DNA from 3 places in the Streptomyces sp. NPDC043878 genome. Region 1 is predicted to be linked to each of the others. Evidence: predicted binding sites of a transcription regulator. Region 1 holds the regulator's gene; each other region holds the start of a gene.
The links. The regulator HrcA, encoded in region 1, represses chaperone genes, less so after heat shock. The targets are predictions, from matches to a motif close to TTNGCACTCNGNNNNNCNGAGTGCNAA.
Positions count from the first base shown of each region.

Region 2: a site for HrcA is predicted at 2,313-2,339, ahead of groES (co-chaperone GroES). Genes of this name have one in related genera too.
Region 3: a site for HrcA is predicted at 3,675-3,701, ahead of groL (chaperonin GroEL). Genes of this name have one in related genera too.

Region 1 covers NZ_JBWKDW010000014.1:138,240-148,315, reverse strand. The annotation lists gene AC07AZ_RS20845 (S41 family peptidase) at 1-38, opposite strand, end outside; gene AC07AZ_RS20840 (hypothetical protein) at 85-627, opposite strand; gene AC07AZ_RS20835 (VOC family protein) at 705-1,097, opposite strand; gene AC07AZ_RS20830 (16S rRNA (uracil(1498)-N(3))-methyltransferase) at 1,115-1,864, opposite strand; gene AC07AZ_RS20825 (nitronate monooxygenase) at 1,861-2,985, opposite strand; gene dnaJ (molecular chaperone DnaJ) at 3,085-4,218, opposite strand; gene hrcA (heat-inducible transcriptional repressor HrcA) at 4,219-5,235, opposite strand; gene AC07AZ_RS20810 (MBL fold metallo-hydrolase) at 5,499-6,233, shown strand; gene AC07AZ_RS20805 (DUF3097 domain-containing protein) at 6,267-7,130, shown strand; gene hemW (radical SAM family heme chaperone HemW) at 7,171-8,403, opposite strand; gene AC07AZ_RS20795 (SpoIIE family protein phosphatase) at 8,872-10,076, opposite strand, start outside.
Region 2 covers NZ_JBWKDW010000003.1:307,754-314,368, forward strand. The annotation lists partial or broken gene AC07AZ_RS07220 (THUMP-like domain-containing protein) at 1-276, opposite strand, end outside; gene AC07AZ_RS07225 (polysaccharide deacetylase family protein) at 379-1,308, shown strand; gene AC07AZ_RS07230 (polysaccharide deacetylase family protein) at 1,305-2,138, shown strand; gene groES (co-chaperone GroES) at 2,483-2,791, shown strand; gene groL (chaperonin GroEL) at 2,907-4,532, shown strand; gene AC07AZ_RS07245 (SDR family NAD(P)-dependent oxidoreductase) at 4,791-5,564, opposite strand; gene AC07AZ_RS07250 (MOSC domain-containing protein) at 5,661-6,329, opposite strand; gene AC07AZ_RS07255 (LysR family transcriptional regulator) at 6,409-6,615, shown strand, end outside.
Region 3 covers NZ_JBWKDW010000007.1:90,182-96,796, reverse strand. The annotation lists gene AC07AZ_RS12215 (hypothetical protein) at 1-523, shown strand, start outside; gene AC07AZ_RS12210 (NADH:flavin oxidoreductase) at 542-1,669, opposite strand; gene groL (chaperonin GroEL) at 1,890-3,512, opposite strand; gene AC07AZ_RS12200 (cold-shock protein) at 3,911-4,117, opposite strand; gene AC07AZ_RS12195 (MoaD/ThiS family protein) at 4,560-4,835, opposite strand; gene thrC (threonine synthase) at 4,946-6,229, opposite strand; SAM riboswitch class I at 6,245-6,399, opposite strand; gene AC07AZ_RS12185 (glucosyl-3-phosphoglycerate synthase) at 6,559-6,615, shown strand, end outside.

The DNA.
Region 1 (10,076 bases):
GGAAAGCGGAGGTAGGCCGGTGTGGGCGACTGTGTCACCCGGTCACCCTACGCAGCGGCCGCCCGCCGCGCACAGGGAAACGGATCACTTCCCCTCGACGGGACGGCACCGCGGATCGGTCTGGCACCAGATGGTCCGGGTGACGGTCACCGTGGTGGTGGGTCCCCGCTGTCCGGGGTTGTCGACGCGGGGGGCGGTCGTGGCGTCGCAGTTGCCGAGCCCGTCCACGTGGAAGCGCACCCTGCCGCCCACCTTGGCGGTCAGATCGCCGCGCACACAGGCGCCGTTGACGGCGTGGGTGACCTTGCCGGTGACGGCGATGTCCTGCCCGTCGTCCGTCTCCCCCTTGCAGTCGACGCTCGCGACGGTCCGCTCGGTCGCCGAGGGCGCGGTGGAGGCCGACGCGTGGCCGTCGTAGGAGGCGGTGCAGGTCAGCCAGCGGACGTCCACGTTCTGCCGCTCCAGCCGCTTGGTCGCGGTCTGGTCGGTGGTGAACGCCACGCTCGCGGAACTCAGTCCGTTCGGATCGCAGGCGGCCGCGCCGCCCACCGCGACCACCGCGAACACGGCCGCTGCCGCCACCCGCCGGCCCCGCGGCCGACGCCAGATGCGCCTCAAAGCCCCCATGGAAGGCAGCCTGCCACCGACCGCGTCGTCGCGGAAGGGCGCATACGGCCACTCACGCGCCCGCGTGCGCCCCGCTGTCAGCCGCGCAGCAGCAGCCACTCCTGGAGTTCCACGAGGTTGCCCTCGGGGTCCTTGAGATGGGCGACGCGCAGCCGGTCGGTCATGGACTCCGGGCCGTTGAGCAGGGTCGCGCCGCGGGTCGCGAGGTCCGCGCAGTAGCCGTCCAGGTCGTCGACGCGCAGCACGACCAGGGAACGGTGGCCGCTCGCCGCGTCACCGAGTTCGCCCAGCACCTCGGCCATCATGGCCCGGTCCTGGAGCGCGATGCCCGCCGAGCCGGCCGCGGGGCTGAACTTCTCGTACGGCCCGTCCGCCGCCCCCGACTGCGGCCGCAGGCCGAGGACTTCGGCGTAGAAGCGGTAGCAGGCGGGGAAGTCGGTGACCAGCAGGCGTACTTGTGCGAGTTCCACGATCAGCTCTCCGGGGGTCAGGACCAGCGGCCGGTGCGGCCGAGGAGCAGGGCGGTGGCCGCCGTGCCGGCGGTCGAGGTGCGCAGCACGGTGGGACCGAGCCGGTACGCCTTCGCGCCGGCCTCCTCGAACAGTGCCAGCTCCTCGGGCGAGACACCGCCCTCGGGCCCCACGACCAGCACGATCTCGCCGGTGGCGGGCAGTTCGGCCGTCGCGAGCGGGGCGCTGCCGTAGGCGCGGTCCTCGTGCAGTACGGCGGCGAAGTCGGCCGTGGCCAGAAGTGCCGCGACCTGCTTGCTCGTCGACGCGTCCGCGACCTCGGGGAAGCGGACCCGGCGGGACTGCTTGCCGGCCTCACGGGCGGTGGCGCGCCACTTGGCGAGGGACCTCAGCCCGCGCTCGCCCCGCCACTGCGTGACGCAGCGGGCGGCGGCCCACGGCACGATCGCGTCGACGCCGGTCTCGGTCATCGTCTCCACGGCCAGCTCGCCCCGGTCCCCCTTGGGCAGGGCCTGGACGACGGTGATCCGGGGCTGCGGCGCGGGCTCCTCGGACACGCGGGTGAGCCGCAGGACCAGCCGGTCCTTGCCCTCGGCGGCGGTCACCTCGCCCTCGGCCCACCGGCCGGCGCCGTCGGTGAGGACGACGGCCTCCCCGGCGCGCAGCCGCTTCACGGAGACGGCGTGCCGTCCCTCGGGGCCGTCGAGGACGTAGGGTCCGCCGTCACCCGGCGGGACGGCCTCGACCACGAACACCGGGGCGGTCATCGGCCCGTGCCCCCGGCCGGGAACTCCGACAACGCTGTCCTGGCGGCGTCGAGTTCGGCGGCCAGCACCTCGACGAGCCGCCCGGCGGGCAGCTCGCGGGCCATCCGGTGGCCCTGCCCGGCCCACAGCGCCATGCCCTGCGCGTCGCCCGCCTTGGCGGCCGCCTTGCGCAGCGGGGAGGTCAGGTGGTGGATCTCGGGATAGGCCGCCGGCGCGTACGGGCCGTGCTCGCGCATGAACCGGTTGACCAGGCCGCGGGCCGGACGGCCGGAGAAGGCGCGGGTCAGCTCGGTGCGCACGAACAGCGGGTTGGTCAGCGCCTGCTTGTGCACGGCGTGCGCGCCGGACTCGGGGGTGGCGAGGAAGGCCGTGCCGAGCTGGGCCGCGTGGGCGCCCGCGGCGAGCACCGCGGCGATCTGGCTGCCCCGCATGATGCCGCCGGCGGCGACGACCGGTAGGTCCACGCTCTCGCTCACCTGGGCGACCAGCGACAGCAGTCCGATGCCGGAGCCGTCCGCCTCCGGGTCGTCGCGGTGGGTGCCCTGGTGGCCGCCCGCCTCCACGCCCTGCGCTATCACCGCGTCGGCGCCCGCCCGCTGCACGGCGAGGGCCTCCTCCACGGTGGTCGCGGTGACCAGGGTCACGGTGCCGGCGCGGCGCAGGGCCTCCAGGGTGTCGGGGCCGGGGACGCCGAAGTGGAAGGAGACCGCCGGCACCGGGTTGTCCAGCAGCACGGCGAGCTTGGCGTCGTAGCCGTCGTCGCGGCCGGTGTCGGGGTCACCGAGTTCGGTGGCGTACCAGCTGGCCTCGCCGGCCAGCTGGTGGGCGTAGACGTCCACGGTCGCCGGAGCGGGCGGCGCGGTGCCGGCCGGGCCGCCCGCGCCGGCCCCGGGGTACTCCGGCTGCGGCATGAAGAGGTTCACGCCGAACGGCCGGCCGGTGAGCCCCCGCACCTGCTTGATGTCCTCGTACATCCCGTCCGCGGTCTTGTACCCGGCGGCCAGGAAGCCCAGCCCGCCCGCCTCGGACACGGCGGCGGCGAGCTGCGGGACGGAGACACCGCCCGCCATGGGAGCCTGCACGATCGGATGGCGGCAGAGATCGGTCAGTGCGGTGGACATGACGGCATGTTGTCACGTCCACCCGACAGGTCCGAATCCGGCCTTCCGCCCGGCACGGGCCACCCGCACCGCCTGGCGGACGGCCTCAGCCACCGCCCGTCACCGCCCGTTGAAGGCGTCCTTGAGCCGGGAGAACAGCCCCTGCTGACCGGGCTGGAACTGCCCCGTCGGCCGCTCCTCGCCGCGCAGCTTGGCGAGTTCCCGCAGCAGTCGCTCCTGCTCCGGGTCCAGCTTGCTCGGGGTCATGACCTCGACGTGGACGATCAGGTCGCCGCGTCCGCCGCCCCGCAGATGCGTGATGCCCCGGCCGTGCAGCGGGATCGACTGGCCGGACTGGGTGCCCGGGCGGATGTCGACCTCCTCCATCCCGTCGAGGGTCTCCAGCGGCACCTTGGTGCCGAGGGACGCCGCCGTCATCGGGAGGGTGACCGTGCAGTGCAGGTCGTCGCCGCGCCGCTGGAAGGTCGAGTGCGGCAGCTCGTGGATCTCGACGTAGAGGTCACCGGCGGGGCCGCCGCCGGGGCCTACCTCGCCCTCGCCCGCGAGCTGGATGCGGGTGCCGTTGTCGACACCGGCGGGGATCTTCACGGTCAGCGTCCGGCGCGAGCGCACCCGTCCGTCGCCCGCGCACTCCGGGCACGGGGTGGGCACCACGGTGCCGAAGCCCTGGCACTGCGGGCACGGCCGCGAGGTCATGACCTGGCCGAGGAAGGACCGCGTGACCTGCGACACCTCACCGCGTCCGCGGCACATGTCACAGGTCTGGGCGGAGGTGCCCGGCGCCGCGCCCTCACCGTTGCAGGTGGTGCAGACGATGGCCGTGTCGACCTGGATGTCCTTCGTGGTGCCGAAGGCCGCCTCGTCGAGCTCGATCTCCAGCCGGATCATCGCGTCCTGGCCGCGCCGGGTGCGCGAGCGCGGGCCCCGTTGCGACGCCGTCCCGAAGAACGCGTCCATGATGTCCGAGAAGTTCCCGAAGCCGCCGGCCCCGAAGCCGCCCGCGCCACCGCCGGCCTGCGAGAGCGGGTCGCCGCCGAGGTCGTAGACCTGCTTCTTCTGCGGGTCCGAGAGCACCTCGTAGGCGGCGTTGATCTCCTTGAACCGCTCCTGGGTCTTCGGGTCCGGATTGACGTCCGGGTGCAGCTCGCGTGCGAGCCGCCGGAAGGCCTTCTTGATCTCTTCCTGCGACGCGTCGCGGCGCACGCCGAGAACGGCGTAGTAGTCCGTGGCCACTTACGACTCCGCCAGGATCTGTCCGACGTACCGTGCCACTGCGCGTACCGCTCCCATCGTTCCCGGGTAATCCATGCGGGTCGGTCCGACCACGCCGAGCTTGGCTACTGCCTCGCCGCCCGAACCGTAACCGACCGACACCACAGAAGTGGAGTTGAGTCCCTCATAGGCGTTCTCATGACCGATGCGTACGGTCATGCCCGAATCCCCCGCCTCACCCAGCAACTTGAGAAGCACGACCTGCTCCTCCAGTGCCTCCAGGACGGGCCGGATGGTGAGGGGGAAGTCATGTCCGAAGCGGGTCAGATTGGCGGTGCCGCCGATCATCAGCCGCTCCTCGTTCTCCTCGACGAGCGTCTCCAGGAGGGTGGAGAGCACCATGGCGACCGTACCGCGGTCCTCGACGTCGAACGCCTCCGGCAGGTCCTCCACGAGCTGCGGCACGTCGCTGAAGCGTCGGCCGGCGACCCGGCTGTTGAGCCGGGCCCGCAGATCCGCGAGCGACGCCTCCCCGAAGGGCGCCGGGGCGTCCACCATCCGCTGCTCGACCCGGCCCGTGTCCGTGATCAGCACGAGCATCAGACGCGCGGGGGCCAGCGCGAGCAGTTCCACGTGCCGCACGGTCGAGCGGGTCAGCGACGGGTACTGCACCACGGCGACCTGCCGGGTGAGCTGGGCGAGCAGCCGCACGGTGCGCGCGACGACGTCGTCGAGGTCGACCGCGCCGTCGAGGAAGTTCTGGATGGCGCGGCGCTCGGGCGCGGTCATCGGCTTGACGCCCGCGAGCTTGTCGACGAACAGCCGGTAGCCCTTGTCGGTGGGGATGCGCCCGGCGCTGGTGTGCGGCTGGGCGATGTACCCCTCGTCCTCCAGGGCCGCCATGTCGTTGCGCACGGTCGCCGGGGACACGCCGAGGCTGTGCCGCTCGGTGAGCGCCTTGGAACCGACCGGCTCCTCGGTGCCCACATAGTCCTGGACGATGGCGCGCAGCACCTTCAGCCTGCGTTCACTCAGCACCGCGCTCACCTCCAGACGTCGTCCCCCGGGCCCTGCTCCTGGCACTCTGTCGGTCCGAGTGCCAGCACCGACCCGCCCAGTGTACGGCCGGGGGGTGCACCCCGGGCAAGGCCGGTCGCACGGCTCGCTGCCGGCACCCCGGCGCACGACCGGCCACCGCTGTCACCTGCCCCGCGAGAGCCGCCGGACACGGCCCGGAGCGAATCCGGTGTTTCCCGCCGGGCGGGCGGCGCCGATCGCCGGACACGGCCTAGCGTCGCGGTATGACGGTGACTTGGGAAGAGCTCGGGTGGGAGTGGCTGGCAGTCGGGGTCGGGCGGCGCAGACTGCCGGGCTGGGACTGCACGGCCGGGCTGGTCGTCGGGGCGGACGCGGTCCTCGTGGTGGACGCCGGGTCCCGTCTCGCGGAGGGCGCGCTGCTGCGGGCGCGGGCCAAGGAGCTGGCGGGCCGGGATGTGACCCATCTCGCGCTCACCCACCCCCACTTCGACCACGTCTTCGGGGCGGCGGCGTTCACGGACGCGGAGGTGTTCGGCGCGGCCGGCTTCGACACGGTGACCGGGGCGGCCGGGCGGGAGGAGATGCGCGCGGACGCGGTGCGCAACGGGCTGGACGAACGGGCGGCGGGCGAGGCCGCGGCCGCGCTCACCCCGCCCGGGCAGCTCGTCCACGGTGAGCGGACCCTCGACCTGGGCGGCCGGCGGGCGCTGCTGGCGGACGCGGGTCCCGGCCACACCGCGCACGACCTGGCGGTGGTGGTGCCGGGCGACCCGCGGGTGGTGTTCTGCGGCGACCTGGTCGAGGAGTCCGGCGAGCCGCAGGCCGGCCCGGACGCCGTACCGTCGCGGTGGCCCGCCGCCCTCGACCGGCTACTCGCCCTCGGCGGCGCGGACGCGCTGTACGTGCCGGGCCACGGGGCCGTCGTGGACGCGGCGTTCGTACGGACGCAGCGGGACACCCTGGCGGCCCGCTTCGGCGTGTCGCGGGGACCCTCGTAGGGCCACCCGGGCGCTTCTCCTATCGTCATCCGAATGCGCCCACCCGTCTCCCGCCACCACCCCTCCAACGAGGGCCCTTCGGGCCCGCGGCGCCGTCTGTACTCTCCGGACCTGACCCCGCCGTGGAAGAAGCCCCAGCCCGTGCCCGAGGTGCCGGCGGAGCCGGGTCTCGTGGTGGAGGAGCCGGGCACCGGCTTCTGCGGCGCGGTGGTCCGCTGCGAGGCCGGCACGGTCACCCTGGAGGACCGCTTCGGCAAGCACCGCGTGTTCCCCATGGAGCCGCGCGGCTTCCTGCTGGAGGGCCGCCCGGTGACGCTCGTACGGCCCGCCGGACAGGCTCCGGTACGGCCCTCCCGCACCGCGTCCGGTTCGGTCGCCGTCCCCGGCGCACGCGCGCGCGTGGCCCGCGCCGGCCGCATCTACGTCGAGGGCCGGCACGACGCCGAACTGGTCGAGCGGGTGTGGGGCGACGACCTGCGCATCGAGGGCGTGGTGGTCGAGTACCTGGAGGGCGTCGACGACCTGCCCGCCATCGTGGCCGAGTTCGCGCCGGGACCCGACGCCCGCCTGGGTGTCCTGGTGGACCACCTGGTGCCGGGCAGCAAGGAGTCCCGTATCGCCGCGTCCGTGACCAGCGACCACGCGCTGGTCGTCGGCCACCCCTACATCGACGTCTGGGAGGCGGTGAAGCCGTCGGCCCTGGGCATCGCGGCCTGGCCCCGCGTCCCGCGCGGCCAGGACTGGAAGACGGGCGTGTGCCGGGCGCTGGGCTGGCCCGAGAACACGGGCGCGGCCTGGCAGCACATCCTGTCGAGGGTCCACTCCTACCGGGACCTGGAGCCGGAGCTGCTGGGCCGGGTCGAGGAGCTCATCGACTTCGTGACGGCGGACGCCTGACCGGAGGCGGCGAGCCCTGCCGGGCCGACCCCGGCGCGGGTCAGTCGACCAGGTCCCTGACCACCGCGTCCGCCAGCAGCCGTCCCCGCAGGGTGAGCACCGCGGCCCCGTCGTCGTACGGCCGCCGCTGCAGGAGTCCGTCGTTCAGCGCCCGGCCCGCCGCGGCGAGCCCCGCCGCGCGCAGCAGCGACAGCGGCACGCCCTCCCGCAGCCGCAGCTCCAGCAGGATCCGCTCCACCCGGCGGTCCTCCGCGGACAGGACCTCCCGCCCGGCGCCCGGTGAGCGCCCCGCCGCGAGCGCCGCCGCGTAGGCCCCCGGATGCTTCACGTTCCACCAGCGCACTCCGCCCACGTGACTGTGCGCGCCGGGGCCCGCGCCCCACCAGTCGGCGCCCCGCCAGTAGAGCTCGTTGTGCAGGCAGCGGCCCGCGTCCGAGGTCGCCCAGTTCGACACCTCGTACCAGTCGTAGCCCGCCGCCGACAGCAGTTCGTCGGCCATCAGGTAGCGGTCGGCGTGCTCGTCGTCGTCCGTCATGGGCACCTCGCCGCGGCGGATCCGGCGAGCCAGCTGGGTACCCTCCTCGACGATCAGGGCGTACGCCGAGACGTGGTCGGGACCGGCACCGAGCGCCGCCTCCAGCGAGGCCCGCCAGTCGTCGTCGGACTCACCGGGGGTGCCATAGATCAGGTCGAGGTTCACATGCTCGAAGCCCGCGGCGCGGGCCTCCGCCACACAGGCCTCTGGGCGGCCCGGGGTGTGCGTGCGGTCCAGCACCTTCAGGACGTGCCGCCGCGCGCTCTGCATGCCGAAGGAGACCCGGTTGAAGCCGCCGTGCCGCAGGGCCGCGAGATACGCCGGGTCGACCGACTCCGGGTTCGCCTCCGTCGTCACCTCCGCGTCCTCGGCCAGCCCGAACTCCTCACGGATCGAGCGCAGCATCCGTACGAGGTCGCCCGCGGCCAGCAGGGTGGGCGTGCCGCCGCCGACGAAGACCGTACGGACCGGGCGCGGGTCGTCGCCGAGGACCTTGCGGGCCAGGCGGATCTCGTCGATCACCGTGTCCGCGTAGTTGTCCCGGGAGGCGAGCACCCCGCCGGTGCCGCGCAGCTCGGTCGCCGTGTACGTGTTGAAGTCGCAGTAGCCGCAGCGGGTCGCGCAGTACGGAACGTGCAGATAGAACCCGAGGGGGCGGTCGGCGGCCCCGGCGAGCGCGGACGCGGGCAACGCGCCGTCGCCGGGAACGGGCTCGCCGTCGGGAAGAGCGGAAGGCATGACCCCATTGTCCAGCACCGGGGGGTCGGGCGTGTCGGGGCGGGGGCGGTGGGGCTGGCGGGGGTGCGGGGGCTGGCATGGGGGTGGGGGGCTGGCATGGGGGTGCCGGGGGGTGGGCGGCTGGCGCGGGCTGCGGGCTGCGGGCTGCGGGCTGCGGGCTGCGGGCTGCGGGCTGCGGGCTGCGGATGGTCTCGCTGCCGTACGACTGCCACAGGTGCCCGAGGCCGTGGGGCCGGCGCCGCCCGGCCACCCGCACCCACCCGCACCCACCCGCACCCACCCGCACCCGCGTGCGTACGTCGTCCGGCGGGCGGCCGGCGGGTCTCCGAGCCGGAGACGGCGCCGGCCGCGCGGGCCGCCGCCACGCGCACGGGCGGGGGCCGGGGACGGGTGCGGACCGGGGACGGGGGCGTGGGTCCGGCGCGGGCGCGGGGCCAGGGACGGGCGCGGGCCGGGGAAGAAGCCGCGTCACTCCGCCTGGAGGACCAGGAGCGCGAGGTCGTCCTCCGGCGGGCCCGTGCCGAAGTCGTGCACGAGGCACTTGATGCGCTCCGCGATCAGCTGGGCGCTCAGCCCCACGCAGCCGGTGAGCGCCGCCGCGAGGCCGTCGCCGTCGTCGAACTGGCGGGAGCCGGAGCGGCGTTCCGTCACGCCGTCGGTCACGCACAGCAGGCTGTCGCCGGGCCGCAGCACGAAGGTCTCGCTGACGTACGTCTCGTCCTCGACCACCCCGAGGAGGGTCTGCGGCCGGGCGGCCGTGCAGACCTCGCCGCCCGCCCCGAGCAGCAGCGGCAGCGGGTGCCCGGCGGAGGCGAGTGTGCAGCGCACCCCGCCGTCGAAGGGGACGAGCTCGCCGTAGAGGAGGGAGAGGAAACGGTTCTGGGGACCATCGCCGGGAAGGGCCGGTCCGGCGCCCGCGGCCACCAGCGCGCGGGCCGCCGCGTCCGCGGCCTCCGTCGCGTCGTCGAGAAGCAGCTGGTTGAGGCGGTCGAGGACGTCGGCGACGCGGTAGCCCTCCCGGGCCAGCAGCCGCAGCCAGGGCCGGGCCAGACCGATGACGACCGCCGCCTCGGGGCCCTTGCCCTGGACGTCGCCGAGCACGAAGCACCAGCGGCCGTCGCCGCCCGGGAAGAGGTCGTAGAAGTCGCCGCTCGGTCCGCCCTTGTCGCAGGGCTCGTAGACCAGGGCGCTGCGCATCCCGGGTATCTCCGCAACCGCCCCGGGCAGCAGCCCGCGCTGCAGTACGGCACTGATGGTGGCCTGCCGGGCGTACTGGCGGGCCGCGCCGATGGCGAGCGCCACCCGGCGGCCGAGGTCCTCGACCAGCCCGGTGATCTCGTCCGGGAAGCGCAGCAGACCGGCCCGGCCGATGACCAGGGTGCCCAGCGGGCGGCCGCCGGCGACGAGCCGGTAGGCGAGCGCGGAGCCGTGGGTTCCGTGCGGGCCGAGCGCCTCCCCGGGCCACGGGAAGGGGACCGGCCCGGAGCGCAGGTCGTCGGGCGGGCCCGGCGGGTCCTTCTCCAGGGCCCGGCGCAGCTCCTCGATCCGGTTCTCGCTGCCGTGCCAGACGCGGGCGAGCCGCGGCCCGGGCGCGAACCCGCCGCCCTCGCCCCAGCCCCCCGCCCCCTCGGTCTCGCCCGAACCGGGCGATCCCCACCGGCCCATGACCTCGT
Region 2 (6,615 bases), on a different contig from region 1:
CTTGAGACGGTCGGCGCGGTAGGTGGCGACGGTCGTCCGGGTGGACTGTTCGACCCCGTTCGGCGTGAAGAACATCCGCCCCGCGTCCTCGGCGCCGAACTTCACCGCCGCCCGCTGCCGCAGCCGCGCCTGTCCGAGCGCCGCCGACACCAGTTCGGCGGGGTGGTCGCGGCGCAGCCGGGTGGCGACGGCGAGTTCGCGCGCCGGATCGGTGCCGCGTACCTCGTCGAGGAGGGCGCGGCCTTCGGGGGTGCGGAGGGCGTCGAGGTCGTTCACCGGGTCATTGTGGGCCAGTCGGTGGACGGTCCGCCTCCGGCCCTCGTCCGGGCCGGGGTGTCGGTCGCGTGCGGGGGTGTTGACCTGCGAAGATCCGGTCCCATGCGAGTAGTAGGACAAAACTACAAAAATCGGCCCGCTCTGCGGTTCCGGGTGCGCGGCACGGTCGCCGTGCTCGCCGTCACCGCCCTCGCCGCGGGCTGCGCACAGGGCGGCCCCCCGCGGGTGCGGCCCGCGCACGGACAGCCACCCCTGCACGCGCCCCAGGCCCGCGCCCTCCAGGGCTACGCCGAGAGGCTGAGCGCCGCGCACGCCGCCCGGGTCGCCGCCGCGAGACGCTGGGGCCTGGCCCGGGTCCCGCTCACGGCACCCCCGCCGCCCGCCGGGAAGCCGGTGATCAGAACCCGCGAGGGCTTCGAGGTGCGCGACCACGGGGAACCGGGCCTTCCTCCCGTCTTCACCACCGTCCCCACCCGGCAGAAGGTCGTCTTCCTCACCCTCGACGACGGCGCCGAGAAGGACCCGGCCTTCCTGCGCATGGCGAGCGAGCTGAAGATCCCGTACACCGCCTTCCTCAGCGACTTCCTGATCAGGAAGGACTACGGCTACTTCGGCCGGATGCAGAGGGCGGGGGTGACCCTGAACAACCACACCCTGCACCACCCCTACCTGCCGGCCCTGTCCTACGCCCGCCAGAAGCGCGAGATCTGCGGCATGCAGGACGTGATCGAGCAGCGGTACGGCAAGCGCCCGGTCCTCTTCCGCCCGCCCTTCGGCAACTACGACGCCGACACCCTGCGCGCCGCCCGATCCTGCGGCATCCGGTACGTCCCCCTCTGGGACGAGGAGGTCTTCGTCGACCACTGGGAGTACCGCGAGTGGGACCAGGCCCTCCACCCCGGCGACATCGTCCTCAGTCACTTCCGCGGCCGGCGGGACTGGAAGGGCACGATGCCCGACATGATCCGCCGCTTCCTCGACGAGGTCACCGCCAAGGGCTACGCGGTGGCCCGCCTGGAGGACTACCTGTGAGCCGGCGGAGGGAGGCGTGGCGCGCCCTGACCGCCGGGCTGCTGTCGGTGGCGGTGCTCGCCGGCTGTGCCCAGTCCGTCGATCCCATCGAGCGGCTCGGCAAGAAGGCCGCTCAGCGGGTGCGGCGGCACGAACCGGCCTCGGCGGGGGAGCCCGCCTACCGCCGCTGGGGCCTCGCGGCCCCGTTGCCGCCCGCACCCCGGGTACCCGCCCGGCTGCCCGCCGCCCGCACGGCGGGCCCCGGCCTGCCGCCCGTGGTGGACCGGGTGCGCACCCGCGACCGGGTCGTCTTCCTCACCTACGACGACGGCGCCGAGCAGGACCCACGGTTCGTCGACATGGTGCGTGAACTGCGGCTTCCCGTCAGCCTGTTCCTCACCGACAGCGTCGTCGGCCCGGGCTACGGCCACTTCGCGCGGCTCCAGGCGGTCGGCGCGACCGTCCAGAACCACACCCTCGACCACCCCGCCCTGCGCGGCCTGCCGTACGCCGGTCAGCGCGCCGAGATCTGCGGCCAGCAGGACAAACTGAGGTCCCGCTTCGGCGTCCGCCCCCGCTTCTTCCGGCCGCCCTACGGCACGTACGACACGACCACCCTGCGCGCAGCCGCCGACTGCGGCCTCTCGGCGGTCGTCCGCTGGCGCGCCTCGGTGGAGGGCGGTGGTGACCTGGCGTACACCCGCGGTGAGCCCCGCCTCCAGCCCGGCGACATCATCTCGGTCTTCTCCGGCGAGTCGACCGGCCTCACTCTCAGAGCGCGCACCGTCAGACTGCTCCGGGAGACACAGGAGCGGGGCCTGACCGTGGGCCGACTGGAGGACTACCTCTGACCGACCCGGGTCCGGGCGATCCAGCCCGTCCTGCGTTCGAGGACTTCGAGGACGGGGCCCGAAGGGCCGAAGCGGGGGCCCGGGGGCGGCAGCCCCCAGACCGGCGCCCACTCCGACCGGGGGGCACAGGGGGGCGCACGCCCACGAGAAAACGACGCCACGCGCCGTCGGCAATTGGCACTCCGCTTGACCGAGTGCTAATCGCGGTCATAGTCTCGGACCTGGCACTCCCCCCGGGAGAGTGCCAACCAGCGACAGGCAGGTCCGGCACCCGCGACGACGGATCGACCTGGTCGCCACCCCAGACAGTTAGCCCCGTGATCTCCGAAGGGGGAGGTCGGACCGTGACGACCACCAGCTCCAAGGTTGCCATCAAGCCGCTCGAGGACCGCATTGTGGTCCAGCCGCTCGACGCCGAGCAGACCACCGCCTCTGGCCTGGTCATCCCGGACACAGCCAAGGAGAAGCCCCAGGAGGGCGTCGTCCTGGCCGTGGGCCCGGGCCGCTTCGAGAACGGCGAGCGCCTGCCGCTCGACGTGAAGACCGGCGACATCGTGCTGTACAGCAAGTACGGCGGCACCGAAGTGAAGTACAACGGCGAGGAGTACCTCGTCCTCTCCGCTCGCGACGTCCTCGCGATCATCGAGAAGTAGTTCGCTTCGAAGCACACTGCATTGAACTGCGCCCCTGGCCCCCGCGATCACTCATGAGCCGGGCGTCGGGGGCGCTGTTCATTTCACCTAGATTTCCGAGAGGGCTCACGCTCCCATGGCGAAGATCCTGAAGTTCGACGAGGACGCCCGTCGCGCCCTCGAGCGCGGCGTCAACAAGCTTGCCGACACGGTCAAGGTGACGATCGGCCCCAAGGGCCGCAACGTCGTCATCGACAAGAAGTTCGGCGCCCCCACCATCACCAACGACGGCGTCACCATCGCCCGCGAGGTCGAGCTCGAGGACCCGTACGAGAACCTCGGCGCCCAGCTGGTGAAGGAGGTGGCGACCAAGACCAACGACATCGCGGGTGACGGCACCACCACCGCCACCGTGCTGGCCCAGGCGCTCGTGCGCGAGGGCCTGAAGAACGTTGCCGCGGGTGCCTCCCCGGCGCTGCTGAAGAAGGGCATCGACGCGGCGGTCAAGGCCGTCTCCGACGAGCTTCTCGCCACGGCGCGCCCCATCGACGAGAAGTCCGACATCGCCGCCGTGGCCGGGCTGTCCGCCCAGGACTCGCAGGTCGGCGAGCTCATCGCCGAGGCGATGGACAAGGTCGGCAAGGACGGTGTCATCACCGTCGAGGAGTCCAACACCTTCGGTCTGGAGCTGGACTTCACCGAGGGCATGGCCTTCGACAAGGGCTACCTGTCCCCGTACTTCGTGACGGACCAGGAGCGTATGGAGGCCGTCCTCGACGACCCGTACATCCTGATCACGCAGGGCAAGATCTCCTCGATCCAGGACCTGCTGCCGCTGCTGGAGAAGGTCATCCAGACCAACGCCTCCAAGCCGCTGCTGATCATCGCCGAGGACGTCGAGGGCGAGGCCCTCTCCACCCTCGTCGTCAACAAGATCCGCGGCACCTTCAACGCGGTCGCCGTCAAGGCCCCCGGCTTCGGTGACCGCCGCAAGGCCATGCTGCAGGACATCTCGATCCTCACCGGCGCCACGGTCGTGGCCGAGGAGGTCGGCCTCAAGCTCGACCAGGTCGGCCTGGACGTGCTGGGCTCCGCCCGCCGCGTCACGATCACCAAGGACGACACCACGATCGTCGACGGTGCCGGCAAGACCGAGGAAGTCCACGGCCGGGTCAACCAGATCAAGGCCGAGATCGAGAGCACGGACTCCGACTGGGACCGCGAGAAGCTCCAGGAGCGCCTCGCGAAGCTGGCCGGCGGCGTGTGCGTGATCAAGGTCGGCGCCGCCACCGAGGTGGAGCTGAAGGAGAAGAAGCACCGTCTCGAGGACGCCATCTCGGCGACCCGCGCCGCGGTCGAGGAGGGCATCGTCTCCGGCGGTGGCTCCGCGCTCGTCCACGCCGTGAAGATCCTCGAGGGCAACCTCGGCAAGACCGGCGACGAGGCCACGGGTGTCGCGGTCGTCCGCCGCGCCGCCGTCGAGCCGCTGCGCTGGATCGCCGAGAACGCCGGCCTGGAGGGTTACGTCATCACCTCCAAGGTCGCCGAGCTCGACAAGGGCCAGGGCTTCAACGCCGCCACCGGCGAGTACGGCGACCTGGTCAAGGCCGGCGTCATCGACCCGGTCAAGGTCACCCGCTCCGCCCTGGAGAACGCCGCCTCCATCGCCTCCCTCCTGCTCACGACCGAGACCCTGGTCGTCGAGAAGAAGGAAGAAGAGGAGTCGGCCGGCGGTGGCCACAGCCACGGCCACTCCCACTGACACACCCGAGAGAAGCCCCCGCCCCGCACCCGCGGAACGGGGGCTTCTCCCGTGCCGTCGACTCCTTGCCGTAGCGGTCGACTCCCGTGCCGTCGACGACGCGAGGCCCGCACGTACGGCGCACGGCTTACGGCGCACGGCTTACGACGAACGGCGAACCGCGGCTCGAAGGCGCGCGGCGCCGGAGTCCACCGGACTCCGGCGGACTGTGCCGGTCTTCGGCCCGTCCTCCCGGCCCCACCGCGGCCCCACAGCCCCCTATCGCGGCCCGTACTTGCGCCCGGTGCGTGAGCTGATGCCCCCGAGCAGTGCTCTCGGCGTCACCTTCACCAGGCCCATCAGCGCCTTGTACCGCGGGTCCGGGATCGACAACGACTTTCCCCGGGCCAGGTCCGCGAGCGCCGCCGCGACCAGTTTGTCGGCGTCGAGCCACATCCAGCCGGGGATGTTGTCCGTGCCCATCCCGGCCCGCTCGTGGAACTCCGTGCGCACGAATCCGGGGCACAGCGCCATCAGCCGCACCCCGCTGCCGGCCAGGTCGCGCGCCGCGCCCTGGGTGAACTGCACGACCCACGCCTTGGACGCGCCGTAGGTCCCCCGCGGCACGAACGCGGCGACGGAGGCCACGTTGACGACGCCGCCCCGGCCGCGCTCGCGCATCGCCTCGGCCGCCGCCGACGTCAGCCGCAGCACCGCCTCGCAGTGCACCTTCAGCATGGTGAGCTCGTCGGCCATCGCCACGTCGAGGTAGCCGCCCTTGTTGCCGAAGCCGGCGTTGTTGACCAGCAGGTCGACCGGGTTCCTGCGGTCGGCGAGCCGGGCGGCCACCGTCTCGATGCCGTCGTCCGTCGCCAGGTCGGCCGTCAGCACCTGCGCCTCGATGCCGTGCAGGTCGTGCAGCTCGGTCGCCTGCTCGCCCAGCCGCTTGGTGTCCCGTGCCACCAGGACGAGGTCGTGGCCGTCAGCCGCGAGCCGCCGCGCGAACGCGGCACCGATGCCCGCGGTCGATCCCGTAATCAATGCCGTTGTCATGGCGCAAGGTTAGTGACCCGGACCGATCACGTCCGATCACCGCACAGGGCCTCCCCGACAACGGGTCCCGGCCGCAAGGCGTCCCGCCGAACCCGGTCAGGACCCGTACTTCTCCACATACGTCCGCGCCGCCCGCAGCGACTCGGGATGCAGCGCGGCGCCCGCCGCGAGCAGCCGGGGCAGCAGGTCACGCTCGGTGGTGGTCGCCCGGAACTCCATCGCCACGGTCACGTCGTGGTCCGGGAGGTGCACGATCTCCACCGGGTCCCCGGCCCGTATCTCGCCGGGCTGCACCACCCGCAGGTAGGCGCCCGGCGCGCCCTTGCGCGTGAACCGCTTCACCCAGCCGCGCTCACCCAGGTGGCCCTGGAAGGTACGGCAGGGGATCCGCCCGCAGGTCACCTCCAGCACCACCCCGGCACCGATCCGCCAGCGCTCGCCGATCCGCGCGCCGGACACGTCGAGGCCCGTGGTCGTCAGGTTCTCCCCGAACGCGCCGCTCGCCAGCGGCCGCCCCAACTCCCGCTCCCAGTCGTCCAGATCCTCGCGTGCCACCGCGTACACCGCCTGGTCGTCACCGCCGTGGTGGCGGGTGTCGCACACCGTGTCGCCGGCCAGACCGCTCCGCCCGACGCCCTTGGGCCCCGGGGCGGCCACCCGCACGGGTCCGCCGGCCGGCCGCTTGTCGATCGCGGTCAGCCCCTCCGGCTGGTCCGTGTAGGGCACGGCCCGCGCCTGGCCGAGGTTCACCGACAGAAGCTTCATGGCCGCACGCTAGCGACCGCGAGTCAAAGTGTCGACGGATTATTCGCCGCCGTACCAAAGGACCGCTTATCCTTCAGGAGTGATCGAAGCCCGGCATCTCCGCGTGCTGCGCGCCGTCGCCACCACCGGATCCTTCTCGGCGGCGGGGCGCGAACTGGGCTGCACGCAGCCCGCCGTCAGCCAGCAGATGAAGGCGCTCGAAGCCTCCGTGGGCACGCCCCTGCTGATCCGCAGCGGGCGCGAGATGCGGCTCACCCAGGCCGGCGAGGCGCTGGTCCGGCACGCC
Region 3 (6,615 bases), on a different contig from region 1:
CGGCGAACACGGCGAAGCCCTGACCTCCGACATGCCGGACACGCGGCTGCACGAGGTCAAGGGCGATCTCAAGCGGGCGCTCGATCTGCTGGAGGAGAGCGTCAGCGGGGCCGCGCCCACCACCCGGTGCCCCGAGCACCCCACAGGACCGGTCGACGAGAACGCCCCCGACCTGTGCCTGCTGTGCGAGACCAGGCGCCGGGCCGCCCGTCGCCGGGAGATCAACGGTCCCGCCCCGCGCACCCGGCCGGCCGAGCAGGCGTCGTCCCGCTACGGCGTCCGGGAGGACCGGCCGCAGCCGCAGCAGCGCTGGCTGCCGGAGCTGTGGAACGGCCAGGCGTGGCAGCTGTGCGGCACCCCGCGCCGCGACCGGCGGGAGGCGGAGCTGTATCTCGCCGCCGCGCGCCGGGGCCCCCGGGCCGCCATGGCCTACCGGCTGGTGCACGAGTTCACCGACTACGAGGTGCTGCGGGTGTGGGGCACCCCGGTGCACGTCGACATCGAGCCCCTCGGCAACCTGTAGCGGCCCGGGGAGCCGGGGTCAGCTCAGGGTCTTCAGGGCCGACGCGTCGTACGGCTTGAGCTCGTCCAGCCGGCCGCCGAGGACCTTCGCCGCCCACTCCGGGTCCTGGAGCAGGGCGCGGCCGACGGCCACCATGTCGAACTCGTCGCGCTCCAGGCGGTCGAGGAGTTCGTCGATGCCCTTGACCGGGGAGCCCTCGCCCCGGAAGCCCTTGAGGAAGTCGCCGTCGAGACCGACCGAACCGACGGTGATGACGGGCTTTCCGGTCAGCTTCTTCGTCCAGCCGGCGAGGTTGAGGTCGGAGTCATCGAACTCGGGCAGCCAGTAGCGGCGGGTGGAGGCGTGGAAGGCGTCGACGCCGGCCGCGGCGAGCGGGGCGAGGATGGCCTCCAGTTCCTCCGGGGTCTCGGCGAGGCGGGCGTCGTACGCCTGCTGCTTCCACTGGGAGTAGCGGAAGAGGACAGGGAACTCGGGCGAGACGGTCTCGCGGACCGCCGCGACGATCTCCGCCGCGAACTTCGTACGGGCCACCAGGTCACCGCCGTAGGCGTCCGTGCGCCGGTTGGTGCCCGCCCACAGGAACTGGTCGACGAGGTAGCCGTGCGCGCCGTGCAGTTCCACGCCGTCGAAGCCGATGCGCTCGGCGGCCGCGGCGGCCTCGGCGAAGGCGCCGATCACGTCGTCCAGGTCGCGCTGGGTCATCGCCTTGCCGGTGTCCTCGGAGCCGTCGCCGCGCAGGCCGGAGGGGCCGACGGCGGGGGCGTCCGCGAAGGGAGGCTCGCCCTGCTTGCGGACCATGCCGATGTGCCACAGCTGCGGCACGATCGTGCCGCCCGCCGCGTGCACGGCGTCGGCGACCTTCGCCCAGCCCGCGAGCTGGTCCTCGCCGTGGAAACGCGGGACGCGGTCGCTCTGCCCGGCCGACTCGTGCCCCACGTACGTGCCCTCGGTGACGATCAGACCGACTCCGGCGGCCGCGCGACGGGCGTAGTACGACCGCACGTCCTCGCCGGGGACGCCGCCCGGGGAGAACATGCGCGTCATGGGCGCCATCACGATGCGGTTCGGGACGGTCAGGCCGTTGAGGGAGACGGGCCGGGAGAGGATCTGCGCGGCACGGGAGGCGGCGGGCGGGGTGGCGGTCACCTGGAGGGCTCCTGAGGGTGCGTACTGCTGACGGATGGGAGAAACCGGACGGTATGTGCACGTGCATTGAGTCCGCGCCAACAACAACCGCCCCGCCCCGGCCCTCATTCCGCGGCCCCCGGCGACGGGCCTGTGATCCCGGACACGACCGAGGGCGGCACCCCCTGTCTCCAGGGAGTGCCGCCCTCGGTACGAGCGGACCGGGTCCGAGCCGTCAGGCTCAGAAGTCCATGTCACCGCCCGGCATGCCGCCGCCGGCCGGGGCAGCGGCCTTCTCCGGCTTGTCGGCGATGACGGCCTCGGTGGTGAGGAACAGCGCGGCGATGGACGCGGCGTTCTGCAGGGCGGAACGCGTGACCTTCGCCGGGTCGATGATGCCTTCGGCGATCATGTCGACGTACTCACCGGTCGCGGCGTTCAGGCCGTGGCCGACGGGCAGGTTGCGCACCTTCTCGACGATGACGCCACCCTCGAGACCACCGTTGATGGCGATCTGCTTGAGCGGGGCCTCCAGCGCGAGCCGCACGGCGTTGGCGCCGGTCGCCTCGTCACCCGTGAGCTCCAGCTTCTCGAAGACCGAGGAAGCCTGGATGAGCGCCACGCCACCACCGGCGACGATGCCCTCCTCGACGGCCGCCTTCGCGTTGCGAACGGCGTCCTCGATGCGGTGCTTGCGCTCCTTGAGCTCGACCTCGGTGGCGGCACCGGCCTTGATGACGGCCACGCCGCCGGCCAGCTTCGCCAGACGCTCCTGGAGCTTCTCGCGGTCATAGTCCGAGTCGGAGTTCTCGATCTCGGCGCGGATCTGGTTGACCCGGCCCTGGACCTGGTCGGCCGAACCGGCGCCGTCCACGATCGTGGTCTCGTCCTTGGTGATGACGACCTTGCGAGCGCGGCCCAGGAGGTCCAGGGTCGCGTTCTCCAGCTTGAGGCCGACCTCCTCGGAGATGACCTCGCCGCCCGTGAGGATGGCGATGTCACCGAGCATGGCCTTGCGGCGGTCACCGAAGCCAGGGGCCTTGACGGCGACGGACTTGAAGGTGCCACGGATCTTGTTGACGACCAGGGTCGACAGGGCCTCGCCCTCGACGTCCTCGGCGATGATCAGCAGCGGCTTGCCCGACTGCATGACCTTCTCCAGGAGCGGGAGCAGGTCCTTGACGGAGCCGATCTTGGAGTTGGCGATGAGGATGTAGGGGTCGTCGAGCGACGCCTCCATCCGCTCCATGTCGGTGGCGAAGTACGCCGAGATGTAGCCCTTGTCGAAGCGCATACCCTCGGTGAGCTCCAGCTCCAGACCGAAGGTCTGGGACTCCTCGACGGTGATGACGCCTTCCTTGCCGACCTTGTCCATCGCCTCGGCGATGAGCTCGCCGATCTGGGTGTCGGCGGCGGAGATGGAGGCCGTGGAGGCGATCTGCTCCTTGGTCTCCACGTCCTTGGCCTGCTCCAGCAGGGCACCGGAGACGGCCTCGACGGCCTTCTCGATACCGCGCTTGAGGGCCATCGGGTTGGCGCCGGCGGCTACGTTGCGCAGACCCTCGCGCACCAGCGCCTGGGCGAGCACGGTCGCCGTGGTCGTACCGTCGCCGGCGACGTCGTCCGTCTTCTTGGCGACTTCCTTGACCAGCTCGGCGCCGATCTTCTCGTACGGGTCCTCGAGCTCGATCTCCTTGGCGATGGAAACACCATCGTTGGTGATCGTGGGCGCGCCCCACTTCTTCTCGAGGACGACGTTGCGGCCCTTGGGGCCAAGGGTGACCTTGACGGCGTCGGCGAGCTGGTTCATCCCGCGCTCGAGACCGCGCCGTGCCTCCTCGTCGAACGCGATGATCTTGGCCATGTGAAGTGGTCCTCCCGGACAGGGGGTGGATTTCTCCGGACCGCGCTGGCGCCCGCGACGGACGGCTCGCCTGCCCTGTGGTTCCTTGCCCCACCTGGCCTGCGGGCCTCACCGACCCGGTCCTCGTTGTCACTCTCACCTGCAGAGTGCTAACGCCAATGATTAGCACTCGCCCATGCCGAGTGCAAGCGCCTACCCGGGATCGAGGGGGCGCTCCGCGGGGCGCGAACGGCGCGGAAGCGGCGCGCGAGCGGGTCGCGGACAGGCCCCGGAGGGGTCCCGGAGGCGTCGCTGATGGGGCGCCGGACACGCCGAAGGGCTCGTAACCCATGACTCCCCATGGGATACGAGCCCTCCGAAGAAGAACAGAAGAACGACGCTGTCAGTCGGCGCGTGCTTCAGCCGGTCGCCAGCCGGACCATGTCCGCCTGCGGCCCCTTCTGGCCCTGCGAGATCTCGAAATCGACCCGCTGACCCTCTTCCAGGGTGCGGTAGCCGTCCATCTGAATCGCGCTGTAGTGGACGAAAACATCCGCACCACCGTCGACCGCGATGAAGCCGTACCCCTTCTCCGCGTTGAACCACTTGACGGTGCCCTGAGCCATGCCTAACTCCCCTATTACTGGCCCTTGCGCAGACCCGCACTTCGCGGATCCGGGTCAGACCTCACCCCCCCACATGGACGGGGGCGTGCGCCGGAACGCGTCGACCGCGGCCGAATGTATCTGCCCAACTGCCCTCTGCAACAGGTCAATCGGACGAGAATTCCAGGCATGACCGGTCGGGAATATACGGAGAATTCGCCCGACTTCAGGGCAAGTCGGGCTCCATAAAAGGAGTGAATGGCGCAAAATACCCGCACACTTTGGCCATTTATCGTCGCACGCGGAGCCTGAACTCATATGCGTCCGTCATGCGGAAGGCCGCGGGTTCCCCAACTGTACCGCGCTCAACCATACAGAATTACCCCCTCCGCTTCTCTCACGGAGGGGGCAATCACATGAACTCTTGGTGACCGGTATTACCGAGGGTAATAATCGGCCTCGGTCAGCCGCCGGCCACGGCCGGGATGATCGACACGCCCGCGCCGTCGGGGGTCGCCGTCTCCAGCCCCTGCTCGAAACGCACGTCGTCGTCGTTCACGTACACGTTGACGAATCGGCGCAGCTTTCCCTGGTCGTCCAGGACCCGGGCGGCGATACCGGTGTGGTTCTTCTCCAGGTCGGTGATGACCTCGCCGAGGGTCCCGCCCTCGGCCGTCACCTCGGCCTTGCCTCCGGTGTAGGTGCGCAGGATGGTGGGGATGCGGACGTTGACGCTCATAACGTGTGACCTCCGGTCGGATAGGGCGCTGATGTGGGCGCGGGGCCGCGTCGATGTGGAGCTCCGCCGCGTGGGCGCGACCAGCCCCACGGCCCGCAGACGAACGACGGCTAGCCGAGACCGGCGTCCCGGAAGGATTCCAGGTTCGGACGGATCGTCGCGGTCAGTCCGGTGTCGGCCACCGCATCCAGCGTCTTGAGGCCGTCACCCGTGTTGAGCACGACCGTCGTCAGCGTCGGGTCCAGCAGACCGCTGTCGACCAGCTTCTTCGTGACCCCCACCGTCACCCCGCCGGCGGTCTCGGCGAAGATGCCCTCGGTCCGGGCGAGCAGCCGGATCGCGTCCACGATCTGCTCGTCGTTCACGTCCTCCACCGCGCCGCCCGTGCGGCGCGCGATGTCGAGGACGTACGGCCCGTCGGCCGGGTTGCCGATGGCCAGCGACTTGGCGATGGTGTCCGGCTTCTGCGGCCGCACGACGTCGTGGCCCGCCTTGTAGGCGGCCGACACCGGGGAACAGCCCTCCGCCTGCGCGCCGAAGATCTTGTACGGCCTGTCCTCGACCAGCCCGAGCCTGATCAGCTCCTGCAGACCCTTGTCGATCTTCGTGAGCTGGGAGCCGGAGGCGATCGGCACCACGAGCTGGTCGGGCAGTTCCCACCCCAGCTGCTCGCAGATCTCGTAGGCCAGCGTCTTGGAGCCCTCGGCGTAGTACGGCCGCAGGTTGACGTTGACGAAGCCCCAGCCCTCGCCGGCCGGGTCGCCGATCAGCTCGGAGCAGAAGCGGTTCACGTCGTCGTAGTTGCCCTCGATGCCGACGAGCTCCCCGCCGTACACCGCGGCCATGACGACCTTGCCCTGCTCCAGGTCGTGCGGGATGAACACGCAGGAGCGGAAGCCGGCCCGGGCGGCGGCGGCGCCGACCGCGCCGGCCAGGTTGCCGGTGGAGGAGCAGGACAGGGTGGTGAAGCCGAAGGCGCGGGCGGCCTCGATGGCCTGCGCGACGACGCGGTCCTTGAAGGAGTGCGTCGGGTTTCCGGAGTCGTCCTTGACGAACAGCCGGCCGGCGTCGACGCCCAGCTCGCGGGCCAGGTTGTCGGCCCGCACGAGCTTGGTCCAGCCGGGGTTGATGTTGGGCTTGTCCGCCACGTCGGCCGGGACGGGCAGCAGCGGCGCGTACCGCCAGATGTTCGCCGGTCCCGCCTCGATGCGCTTGCGGAGTTCCTCGGTGTCGTAGGCCGAGAAGTCGTAGGCGATCTCGAGCGGGCCGAAACACTCCTCGCAGGCGAAGACCGGGCCGAGGGGCACCCGGTGGCCGCATTCGCGGCAGGAGAGCGCGGCGGCGGGGCCGAGGTCCACTGAGTCGGTGGTGCTTGCAACGGTCTGCACAGCCATGGAGGCGAGGCCCTTTCCTCATCTTCCTCACGACGCGTTTCGCCATGAGACGGATTTGGCACCTTCCCTAGCCGGGAGCCTCGCGTGATGATCAACAGTGATCCACGAGACCGGCTGGAGGGTTGCCGGGGCTTCAACGGGCCGTATCCCTCTGCCCCTCTGGATGAGCGGTATGTAGTTGTACGCGCAACGACCCCCGACATGCGATGGTCATCAGCGTTGTTCAAGACTGTAACCGAAGGCCAGGACAGTTGAGATAGTCGTCCGCACCGCGAGATGGATCACAGCCGATCACCTCTCGCCGACAGAACGCAGAGGAGCCGCGCACTGTGCTGGAAGAAGTCGAGCGCTGGCTGAGCAACCGCTCCTGGTCCATGACCAGTCGC